Regions from separate parts of the Streptosporangium sp. NPDC050148 genome, predicted to be linked through region 2. Evidence: predicted binding sites of a transcription regulator. Region 2 holds the regulator's gene; each other region holds the start of a gene.

Region 1 (3,271 bases), on a different contig from region 2:
CCTCTACAACGACATCCTCTGGATGCCCCGCACGAACATCACCATGGTCGCCATCCTCGGCGTCACCGTGGCCAGCGTGCTGGCCAGCGCCGGGCGGCTGCGCCACGAGAATCAGCTCGCCGACGTGCGCTCGGTGGCCGAGGCCGCCCAGCGGGTGCTGCTGCGCCCGGTCCCGCGCCGGGCCGGCCCCGGCATCGGCGTGGCCGTCTCGTACACCTCCGCCACCGCCGAGGCCAGGATCGGCGGCGACCTGTACGAGGTCGTCAGCACCCCGCACGGGGTCCGGATCATCGTGGGGGACGTCCAGGGCAAGGGGCTGGAGGCGGTGGAGACCGCGGCCGTGGTGCTCGGCGCCTTCCGGGAGGCGGCCCACGACGAGGGAACGCTCCAAGGCGTGGTGGCCCGCCTGGAGAACGCCCTGACCAGGGAGCTGTCGGGCGAGCAGTTCGTGACCGCCGTACTGGCCGAGATCGGCGGCGGGTCCGCCATCACCGTCGTCAACTGCGGCCACCCGCCGCCCATGGTGCTCGGCGGTGACGGCGGGATCTGGTTCGCCGATCCGCCGGACGAGGCGCTCCCCCTGGGCATGAGCTCACTGGAGACCAGCAGGCCGCAGCCCTACCGCGTCCCGTTCGAACCGGGTGACCAGGTCCTCTTCTACACCGACGGGGTCATCGAGGCCCGCGACGGGGCCGGGGAGTTCTACCCGCTGGCCGAGCGGGCGCACCTGCTGGACGGCGCCGACCCCCAGGGATCGCTGGACGCCCTCCGCGCCGACCTGCTGCGCCACGTGGGCCGGCCGCTGGGCGACGACGCGGCCATGCTGCTCCTGCGCCACCGCGCCGCCCACCGCACCTCCTCGACCTCCTCGGCCGCCTGAGACCGGGCGGGCCCGCCCCGCCGGGGAGCGTGAGCCGATCGGGGATCAAGGCCGGGAATCGCGAGCCGGCCGGTCAGGGGAACGGGGAGCGGCTCGCCTGGCGGAGAGGCGGCCTGCCGGAAGACGCGGCCCGCCGGGAAGGTGTGACCGGCCGGCGGGAAGGCGTGACCGGCCGAGGGGTATGGCCCGCTGAGGGAGTGCGGCCGGGAAGGTGTGACCGGCCGAGAGGGGTATGGCCCGCTGAGGGGGGTGCGGCCGGGGAGCGTGGGCTACCGGCCGGGAAAGGCCATGCCGGGGGTGGACTACCCGGCCAGGGGCACACGGCCGGGGAGCATGGGCTGCGTCGGCACGCCGAGCAGGTCCTCCACCGCGTTGACGAAGCGCTCCGCCTCCGAGATGAGCTCCTCGGCGTCCCTCGACGACACGACGCGGGTCATCCCCGCCTCGGCCGAGGCGCGCTTGGCGGCGCTCATCTCGAAGTAGGGCGCCCAGTCGGCCAGCCGGGGCTCTGCCTCGGGCAGCAACTCCCAGGCACTGCGGAGCCGGCGCCTGCGGCCCTGCATGGGACGGGGGCGCGCGGCCAGGACGGCGGCCGCCGCCCTCAGCGCCGCGAGGTGCGCCGCGACATAACGTGTGGCGGACGTCCGGGCGGCGGCTGCCTCTTCGAGGCAGTCACGCGCGTCTGTGAGGTGCGCCCGCACCGTGGGGGACAACCGGGGCCCGCCGGAATCGCTGAGCCGAGGGGTCATGCGCTTCAGCCTCCTTGGTCGCAAGCGGCTCCCGACGTTTTCGCCGGTGGATACCACACTTTCAGACCCCACCGACAAATTCGCCGGACGGCCGGACGAGGAGCTTCCCCTCTCCCCGCCCGTCCCGACCGGGCCCGATCGTCTCCGCCGACGACGTGGGCCCGCCCGACCGCCCTGGACACGGGCCGCAAGGCGCCGCGTCATTACCATCGAACATAAATTCGACCACTCGCACTGTCAAGTAGAACGGCGAACAAAAGTTCGATCTTCGGTATCCGTTCACGCGCACGAGAAGGCCCCGGGAGGAGGAGAACGGACCTCCCGGGGCCTTCGAAGAGCGGTACCGGATCGAACCGGCGAGCCCTGAGCGCGTCATGGGCCGCGCACCACGAGCGGCAGATCATGAACGGCGGGTCGCGAAAGGCTCGCGATGAGGGATACGTCACAGTCGGCACGTCACCGCGAACCCATCGCGACATGAGTGTCACCACGGGCGCGTCGCCGCGGGCGTGTCACGCGGCCGGCGGGTCAGGGCCGGCCGCGCCGTCCGCTAGCGGACGAACCTGCCGCGTACGTGAACCGGCACCCCCGTGCCGAGCAGGCCGGGCAGGACCTCCGCCACGTGCATCGGCAGCCGGACGCAGCCGTGGGAGGCGGGCGCCAGCGGCACCGACAGCGCGCCGTGGAAGGCGATGCCGCCGTTGAAGAAGATCGGGTTGTAGAGCTGTCCCAGGTAGGAGACGTGCCAGCCGTCGCGGCGCCAGGTGGTCTTGTAGTCGCCGGTGGGCGTGCGGGCGTTCCCGCAGAACCGCTGGGTCCTGCCCTGCCAGGTGGCCGTCTCGCAGTAGGCGATCCCGCTGCCCGAGGAGATGTGGCTGACCAGCTTCACCGCTCCGCCAGCGTAGAGGACCATCACCTGCTTGGTGAGGTCGACCTCCACCCGGGTCGGCTTCCCCCTGGTGACCAGCACCCTGGGCGCCCGGGGCGCCTCCAGCGCGGTCCAGGTCCTGCGTGCCACCGTGCTGGTCGGCCGGATGCCGTTCACCTTCTGGAAGGCCCAGACCGCCGCCAGGGTCGCCCCGCCGTAGCGGCCGTCGATCCTGCCCGGCAGGTAGCCGAGCGCGGCCAGCCTGCTCTGCAGCGTCTTCACCGCGGCGCCCTTGGCGCCGAGCTTGAGCGTCTTACCGGGCGCGGCGAAGCCGGACCCGGCGGACGCCGTCCCGGGCGTCACGGCCGTTCCGGACACCCCGGAGATCCCCGGCACGGCCGAGGTCCCGGACGTCGCCGTCGTCACGGCCACCGCCGAGGCCGCGGCCGGAGCCGTGGCGGCGACCGCCCAGGACGCGGAGGACGCGGAGGACACCGACACCGAGGAGAAGAGCACGGCTCCCGCCGTCGTCAGCGCGGCCGTTCTCAGCCGCCGTCCAACCCCCATTTTCCACCAACTCCTCATATCACTATCGATCGGGTCAAGGGACCATAGCGCACGCCTTCCCCGTGCACGTGGAGCGTCATGTGGCGGCGATGGGCCGTCGATCTGTTTAGAGTGTCCGCGTGTCAGAAAAGTTGCATCCGAACGTCGAGAAGGTCGCCGCGGCACTGCGCGAGCACGGCGTCCCCGGCGAGATCGTCTTCTTCGCCG
Region 2 (3,271 bases):
GCACCTGCTGTACGCCAGGTTCTTCACCAAGGTCCTGCACGACATGGGCATGGTCGACTTCGCCGAGCCGTTCACCCGCCTGCTGAACCAGGGGCAGGTCATCAACCAGGGCAAGGCGATGTCCAAGTCCCTGGGCAACGGCGTCGACCTGGGCCAGCAGATCGACGCCCACGGCGTCGACGCGGTACGGCTGACCGTGCTGTTCGCCGGACCGCCCGAGGACGACATCGACTGGGCCGACGTCTCCGCGGCGGCGTCGCAGAAGTTCCTGGCCCGCGCGTTCCGCGTCATGGCCGAGGCGGGCGCGGCCTCGGCCCCCGGCGTCGACGTCACCGCCGGAGACGTGAGCCTGCGCAGGATCGTCCACCACACCGTGGACGAGGTCACGAAGCTGGTCGAGTCCTACCGCTTCAACGTCGCGGTGGCCCGGATGATGGAGCTGACCAGCGCGGCGCGCAAGGCCATCGACTCCGGGCCCGGCGCCGCAGACCCCGCGGTCAGGGAGGCCGCGGAGGCACTGGCGGTCATGCTGTCGCTGGTCGCGCCGTACGCGGCCGAGGAGGGCTGGGAGCGGCTGGGCCACACCGGTTCGGTCGCCCTGGCGGGCTGGCCGGTGGCGGACCCGGCGCTGCTGGTCCAGGAGTCCGTCACCTGTGTCGTCCAGGTCGCGGGCAAGGTGCGCGACAGGCTGGAGGTCTCACCGGAGATCTCCGAGATCGACCTGGAGGCGCTGGCCCTGGGGTCGGAGAAGGTCCGGGCCTTCCTGTCCGGCGAGCCGCGCAAGGTCATCGTCCGCGCGCCCAAGCTGGTCAACATCGTCCCCTGAGCGGTGACCCCGGCCTCTCGCGGGGCGTCCGGACCGGCCGTGACCGGGGAACCGGGGCGGGGAGGGGCCGGGAACCCAGGGCCCCGGCCCTCCGGCCCTGGTTCTGACCCTGACTCGGGGACCCTGACCTTGGCTCAAGGACTCGAACCCTGACCCTGGCTCAAGGACCCGAACCCTGACCGGACCCGGGAGTCCGAGGGGCCGGTGAGAACCGTTGAGAACGCCGATGGGCGGCACCCCCTTCGAGGGGTGCCGCCCATCGGCGTGTACCGCTTCGTGCGACGCGTCGTGTCCCGATGCCCTAGAGCCGTGTGCCCCGGAGCTCGTGTGCCTCAGAGCTTGCGGAGGACCGCCACGACCTTGCCCAGGACGGTGGCCTCGTCACCGGGGATCGGGTCGTAGTTGGGGTTGTGCGGGACCAGCCAGACATGGCCGTCCCTGCGCTTGAAGGTCTTCACGGTGGCCTCACCGTCGATCATCGCCGCGACCACGTCGCCGTTGTCGGCCACGGGCTGCTGGCGCACGACCACCCAGTCGCCGTTGGCGATGGCCGCCTCGATCATCGAGTCACCGGTCACCTGGAGGAGGAAGAGCGTGCCCTCGCCGACGAGCTGCTTGGGCAGCGCGAAGACGTCCTCGATGCTCTCCTCGGCGAGGATCGGGCCACCGGCGGCGATGCGCCCGACCAGCGGCACGTAGGCGGCGGTCGGCCGGCTGACCGGTGCCTCGTCCTGGTCGGAGTCGGGATCCACCCAGAGCACCGGCTCGCCGGGAAGGCGCACCTCGAGGGCGCGGGGCCGGTGCGGGTCACGGCGCAGGTAGCCCTTGCGCTGCAATGCCGTCAACTGGTGCGACACGCTGGAGGTGCTGGTGAGCTGCACGGCCTCACCGATCTCGCGCATGGACGGCGGGTAGCCGCGCTGCTGCACCGAGTCCCGGATCACCTCAAGGATCTTCCGCTGCCTGGGGGTGAGGCCAAGGGAGTCACGCCTTCGCACCGCCAGGTCGCTGACGGCCGAACCGTTCTGGTCGTGCTGGCTCATACGAACTCCTCGCCTCCCGATCTGTATTGAACACGTCGCACACAGCGACCATATCTCGGCCCAAGATCATATTCAAACAATTGTTCGAATGTCCTCGATATCGGCCACGCCGTGGTGTACAACATCGTACGGGAGTTCGATCGACATCGTGTTCGATTCGCCGATCTTTCTTCGACATGTGTTCGGCCAGGTCGAGGGGATGGGGGCCACCATGAAACCGACCACGACGACACCGCGATCCACGTCCGCGTCCCGATCCCGGGCGGCATACCGGTCCTCAGGGGCCTCTGGGGCCTCTGGCGCACCGCGTCTGCGGCTCGTGCCGCCGCCGAGACCGGAGCCGGGGCCGGTGCGGGAGCAGGGTCCGGGGCGAGAGGCGGATCCGGCACGACAGGCGGGCCCGGGGCGAGAGGCGGGCCCGGCCAGACGGACGGGCCCGGCCTGGGAGCCGGGGCCGGGGCGGGAGGCCGACCCGGCGCGCGGGTCCGGGCGTGGCCCCGGAGCGCGTGGCTCCGGAGCGGCCGGAGGGCCCGATCGTGCGCGGACGGCGCGGCGCGGGGGAGCGCCGGCCGGTCCGGCGGGTCCGGGGGGACCGGGTGATTCCGGTGGTGCCGCGGAGGCGGTTCCCGCGCTGTTCCGCTCCGGGGCCCCCCTTTCCGGCTCCCGGCCCGCACCGCCCGGATCCGGCCGTGGGGCCGCCCGCTCCGGCGAGTCCGGACGTGGCCGGGGTGGGCGCGCCGAGACCCGGCGCGGAGCCGCCAGGTCCGGCGCCACCCGGTCCGGCTCCTCCGCTCGGACCGGCACCTCCCGGGCCGATGCCTCGCGGAACGATGCCTCACGGACCGGTGTTCCCGGGCCCGGTGCCTCCCGCTCGGGCGTCGCCCGCTCCGGTGGGCCGGCCGCGCCCGAGGTCGTCCCGTCCCGCCCCGGCCGCTCTCGCCCTGGAAAGCGCTCCGGTACGTCCCGCTCCAGCGCGCCCCGGTCAGGTGTGCCCCGCTCCGGCACGTCCCGCTCCGGCGCCTCCGGGGCCGGTGCTCTCCGGCCGGTCGCGTCCCGGCCCGAGGCGGTCAGGCGGCCTCTCCGGCTCACCCGGCGTGGGAGGATCGTGGCGGCGGTGACGCTGGTGCTGTTCACCCTGGGAGTGCTCTGGATCGGCGGGCGCATCGACACGATCTCGGCGGGCGAGCCGGCCGGAGGGCGGGGCCCGTCCCCGGTCACGGCGCACGTCGGCGACACGCCCTGGAAGGGCGACACGCCGTGGAGGGTCGTGGAGGCGCCGGCGTAGCGGAAGGGCCGTCCCGTTGGTCGGCCGCATCACAGACCCCGGCGGGCCCCGCGGCCCGGCGTTCCGGTCCGGCACCGGACTCGACCTTCTCCGGAGCCTGCTGCCGTAAGGGGGGCG
Region 3 (3,271 bases), on a different contig from region 2:
GCAGGCAGATCCCCCGTGCCACCGCCTGCGGATCGGCGTCGGCCCTGCGGCTCGCCGGCGTCCTGCCGCCGAATCCCGCGGAGCCCGAACCCCAGGCGCCCGAACCCCCCGGGCCCGAACCAGCGGCACCCGGAAGCAGGTCGTCCGGACCCACCGCGCCCCATCCGGTGGCACCGGATCCACCGGTCGCGTCATCGCCCGCCCCACCGGCCTCACGAGCCGAGGTGTCCGGGAAAAGCCCCGAGGATCGGCCTCCCGAGGAGCGTCGTCCGCCCCACCCTCCGCCGCCCCGCCGGCCTTTTCCCCCACCGGTACGCTCACCGTCGCGTTCACCACGGCGCGAGGCACCGCGTGAACCGCGACGTTTCCCGCCCGACGAGCCGTTCTCGGAATCGCCGAAACCGCTGTCTCCTCCGAACATGGCCGGAGAAGGAGGAGAATCGGCCTCCCATCCGCTCGGGGAGGCGTCCGAGCCGTCCTGCCGATCGGTCTCCGAGCCGGACGAACCGGCCCGTCGCCCGCGCCCGGAGGCGGACGAGCCGCCGCCACGGCGCCCTCCCGGACGCCCCGGGCGTCCCGGGCGTCCTGAGGCGGACGGGTCACCGTCCCAGAGGTTCTCGGACGCGGGCGGGTCGCCGTCCCGCCCGCGTCCGCTCCCGGGCGACGAGTCGTCCCGGGTCACGTCGGGCCAGGCTCCCCAGTCTCTCGGCCCGGCCGCGTCGGCCGGACCGGAGTCAGGTCCCGTCGTCATCGGTCAGGCCCGGGTCAGGCGTCACCCGGCTTGGGGGCGGCGGCTGCCTTGGCCCCCCTGCCGGCTCCGGCCGCGACCGGGGTCGGAGCGGCACTCCGGCCGGAGGGAGCCGAAGCCGGAGCGGCGGCGGCCGGCGCCGGAGTCGCCGGGCTGTCGACGCGCGGGCCGACACCGAGCTTCTCCTTGATCTTCTTCTCGATCTCGTTGGACATGTCGGGGTGGGTCTTGAGGAAGTTCCGGGCGTTCTCCTTGCCCTGACCGAGCTGGTCACCCTCGTAGGTGTACCAAGCGCCGGACTTCCGGACGAAACCGTGCTCGACGCCCATGTCGATCAGGCCACCCTCGCGGGAGATGCCGACGCCGTACAGGATGTCGAAGTCGGCCACCCGGAAGGGCGGGGCCATCTTGTTCTTGACGACCTTCACCCGGGTGCGGTTGCCGACCGCCTCGGTGCCGTCCTTGAGCGTCTCGATGCGGCGGATGTCGAGACGGACCGAGGCGTAGAACTTCAGCGCCTTTCCACCGGTCGTGGTCTCGGGCGAGCCGAACATGACGCCGATCTTCTCGCGGAGCTGGTTGATGAAGATCGCGGTGGTGCCGGTGTTGTTGAGCGCGCCGGCGACCTTGCGCAGCGCCTGGGACATCAGGCGGGCCTGGAGGCCGACGTGGCTGTCGCCCATCTCGCCCTCGATCTCGGCCTTGGGCACCAGGGCCGCGACCGAGTCGATGACCAGCAGGTCGACGGCGCCGGACCGGATCAGCATGTCGGCGATCTCCAGCGCCTGCTCACCCGTGTCGGGCTGGGAGACGAGGAGAGCGTCGGTGTCGACGCCCAGCTTCTGGGCGTACTCCGGGTCGAGCGCGTGCTCGGCGTCGATGAACGCGGCGATGCCGCCGGCGCGCTGGGCGTTGGCCACCGCGTGCAGGGCGACGGTGGTCTTTCCCGAGGACTCGGGACCGTAGACCTCGACGATGCGGCCGCGCGGGAAGCCGCCGATGCCGAGGGCCACGTCCAGCGCGATGGAGCCGGTGGGGATCACCTCGATGGGCGCCCGGGTCTCGTCGCCCAGGCGCATGATGGAGCCCTTGCCGAACTGCCGCTCGATCTGAGCGAGCGCGGTCTCGAGCGCCTTCTCGCGGTCGTTAGCTGCCATGGGAGCCCCCCTGGAGGGTCGCGGGTTGGATCGGTTGCCAGCAAGCTACGGGGTGCCGCCGACAATTTCGGGAGGGCACGCCAGGAGTCTCGGCCTGTTCAATATAGCCGAACGATTGTTCGATCGCTGCCCGTCGGCAACACGCGTCGCGGAAGCCCCGGTACGCCCCGCGGCGGCCGTCGCGGGAAGCCCTGGACGACGGTTCGCGGCGGGCGCGGGACCCGCCGGACCGCTGTCCGTCGGGGCGACGTCCATCGGACCGGTGTCCGCAGGAGGGGGCCGAATCCCGGCCCCCGCCGTCGGCGTCCCCGCGGACGACGCCCCTCCTCCCGGTGGGAGCGGCATGGGCCCTCCCCGTACGTCCCGGGTCGTCTCCGGGCCCGGTGCCCGGGTAGCCGGACCTCGCCGTCAGGGTCTCACCGTCCCGACGGGGAGCGCCGCGCCCCCTCCTGGCGGAGACATTCACGGGAATTGCCATGGCCTTGTTGTCACCGGGCTGACCTGGAGTGATCCTGAGAGAAACGATCCGAGGTGCCCGACGTGCCCGACGCGTTCACGCAGCAACGCCTAGTCCATCTCGACTCCCTGGCCGCCGAGCTCAGGCGGCGAGGGCTGGCGAGCCGCACCCTGGGTGGCGCCACCCCGGTGCTGTGGGTGTGGCATCCGGACAACGGCAGGCAGACGATCGTCTTCGCCACCCCCGCCAGGGACGGCTGGCTGTTCGTGTGGTCGCCGGACGGTCAGCAGAGCGCCGACGACCCCTCGCGCACGGCCGAGGCGGTGGGAAGGCTTCTGGGCCCGCCCGCGGGGCCGGATGCGTCCTGAACGGGACCGGCACCCCGCCGGGCCCCCGTCAGCGCAGGCGCGGGGAGACGTCGGTGACCCCGCACACGGCGTGCCAGACCTCCTTGGCCCCGACACCCTCGGCCAGCGCCTGGATCACGGTCCGGCCCCCCAGGTCGGCGATGATGTAGTCCTGGGCCCACGACTCGGCGTACTGGTCACCGAAGTGCAGCTTCATCCGCTTCCAGAAATCCGACAGGCGCATGCCCCCAAGTATGCGTCCGGGCCGGGGATGCCGGGTCCCGTACCGGCGCGCCGGCGATGGGCACGGGCGCGGTCCGGCGCGGCGGGACCGGGCTCAGAGCACGCGGGAGCCGTACATCTCCCCCAGCGGGTCGGCGAGCAGTTCCAGCCGCGCCCCGTCGGGGTCGGCGAAGTAGACGGAGGCGCCGCTCTCGACCTGGTGCGGTACGCCCTCCGCCTCCAGCTTGCCGCACAGGCGTTCCCAGGTGGAGGGGTCCACCGAGATGGCGATGTGGTGGAGCCCGCCGAGAACCTCCCGGTAGGGCCCCAGGTCCAGGCC

The links. The regulator LexA, encoded in region 2, represses DNA repair genes until DNA is damaged. The targets are predictions, from matches to a motif close to TCGAACANNTGTTCGA.
Region 1: the regulator LexA is predicted to act here: its motif matches at 1,879-1,894, upstream of ACZ6RT_RS28805 (SAV_6107 family HEPN domain-containing protein).
Region 3: the regulator LexA is predicted to act here: its motif matches at 2,013-2,028, upstream of recA (recombinase RecA).

What each region holds. Positions count from the first base shown of each region.
Region 1 covers NZ_JBVJIA010000031.1:8,788-12,058, forward strand. The annotation lists gene ACZ6RT_RS28800 (PP2C family protein-serine/threonine phosphatase) at 1-880, shown strand, start outside; gene ACZ6RT_RS28805 (SAV_6107 family HEPN domain-containing protein) at 1,183-1,629, opposite strand; gene ACZ6RT_RS28810 (L,D-transpeptidase family protein) at 2,180-3,064, opposite strand; gene ACZ6RT_RS28815 (YbaK/EbsC family protein) at 3,184-3,271, shown strand, end outside.
Region 2 covers NZ_JBVJIA010000001.1:118,645-121,915, forward strand. The annotation lists gene leuS (leucine--tRNA ligase) at 1-826, shown strand, start outside; gene lexA (transcriptional repressor LexA) at 1,159-1,869, opposite strand; gene ACZ6RT_RS00540 (hypothetical protein) at 2,975-3,154, shown strand.
Region 3 covers NZ_JBVJIA010000013.1:171,358-174,628, forward strand. The annotation lists gene ACZ6RT_RS17265 (regulatory protein RecX) at 1-154, opposite strand, end outside; gene recA (recombinase RecA) at 766-1,905, opposite strand; gene ACZ6RT_RS17275 (hypothetical protein) at 2,446-2,730, shown strand; gene ACZ6RT_RS17280 (DUF3046 domain-containing protein) at 2,759-2,953, opposite strand; gene ACZ6RT_RS17285 (VOC family protein) at 3,047-3,271, opposite strand, start outside.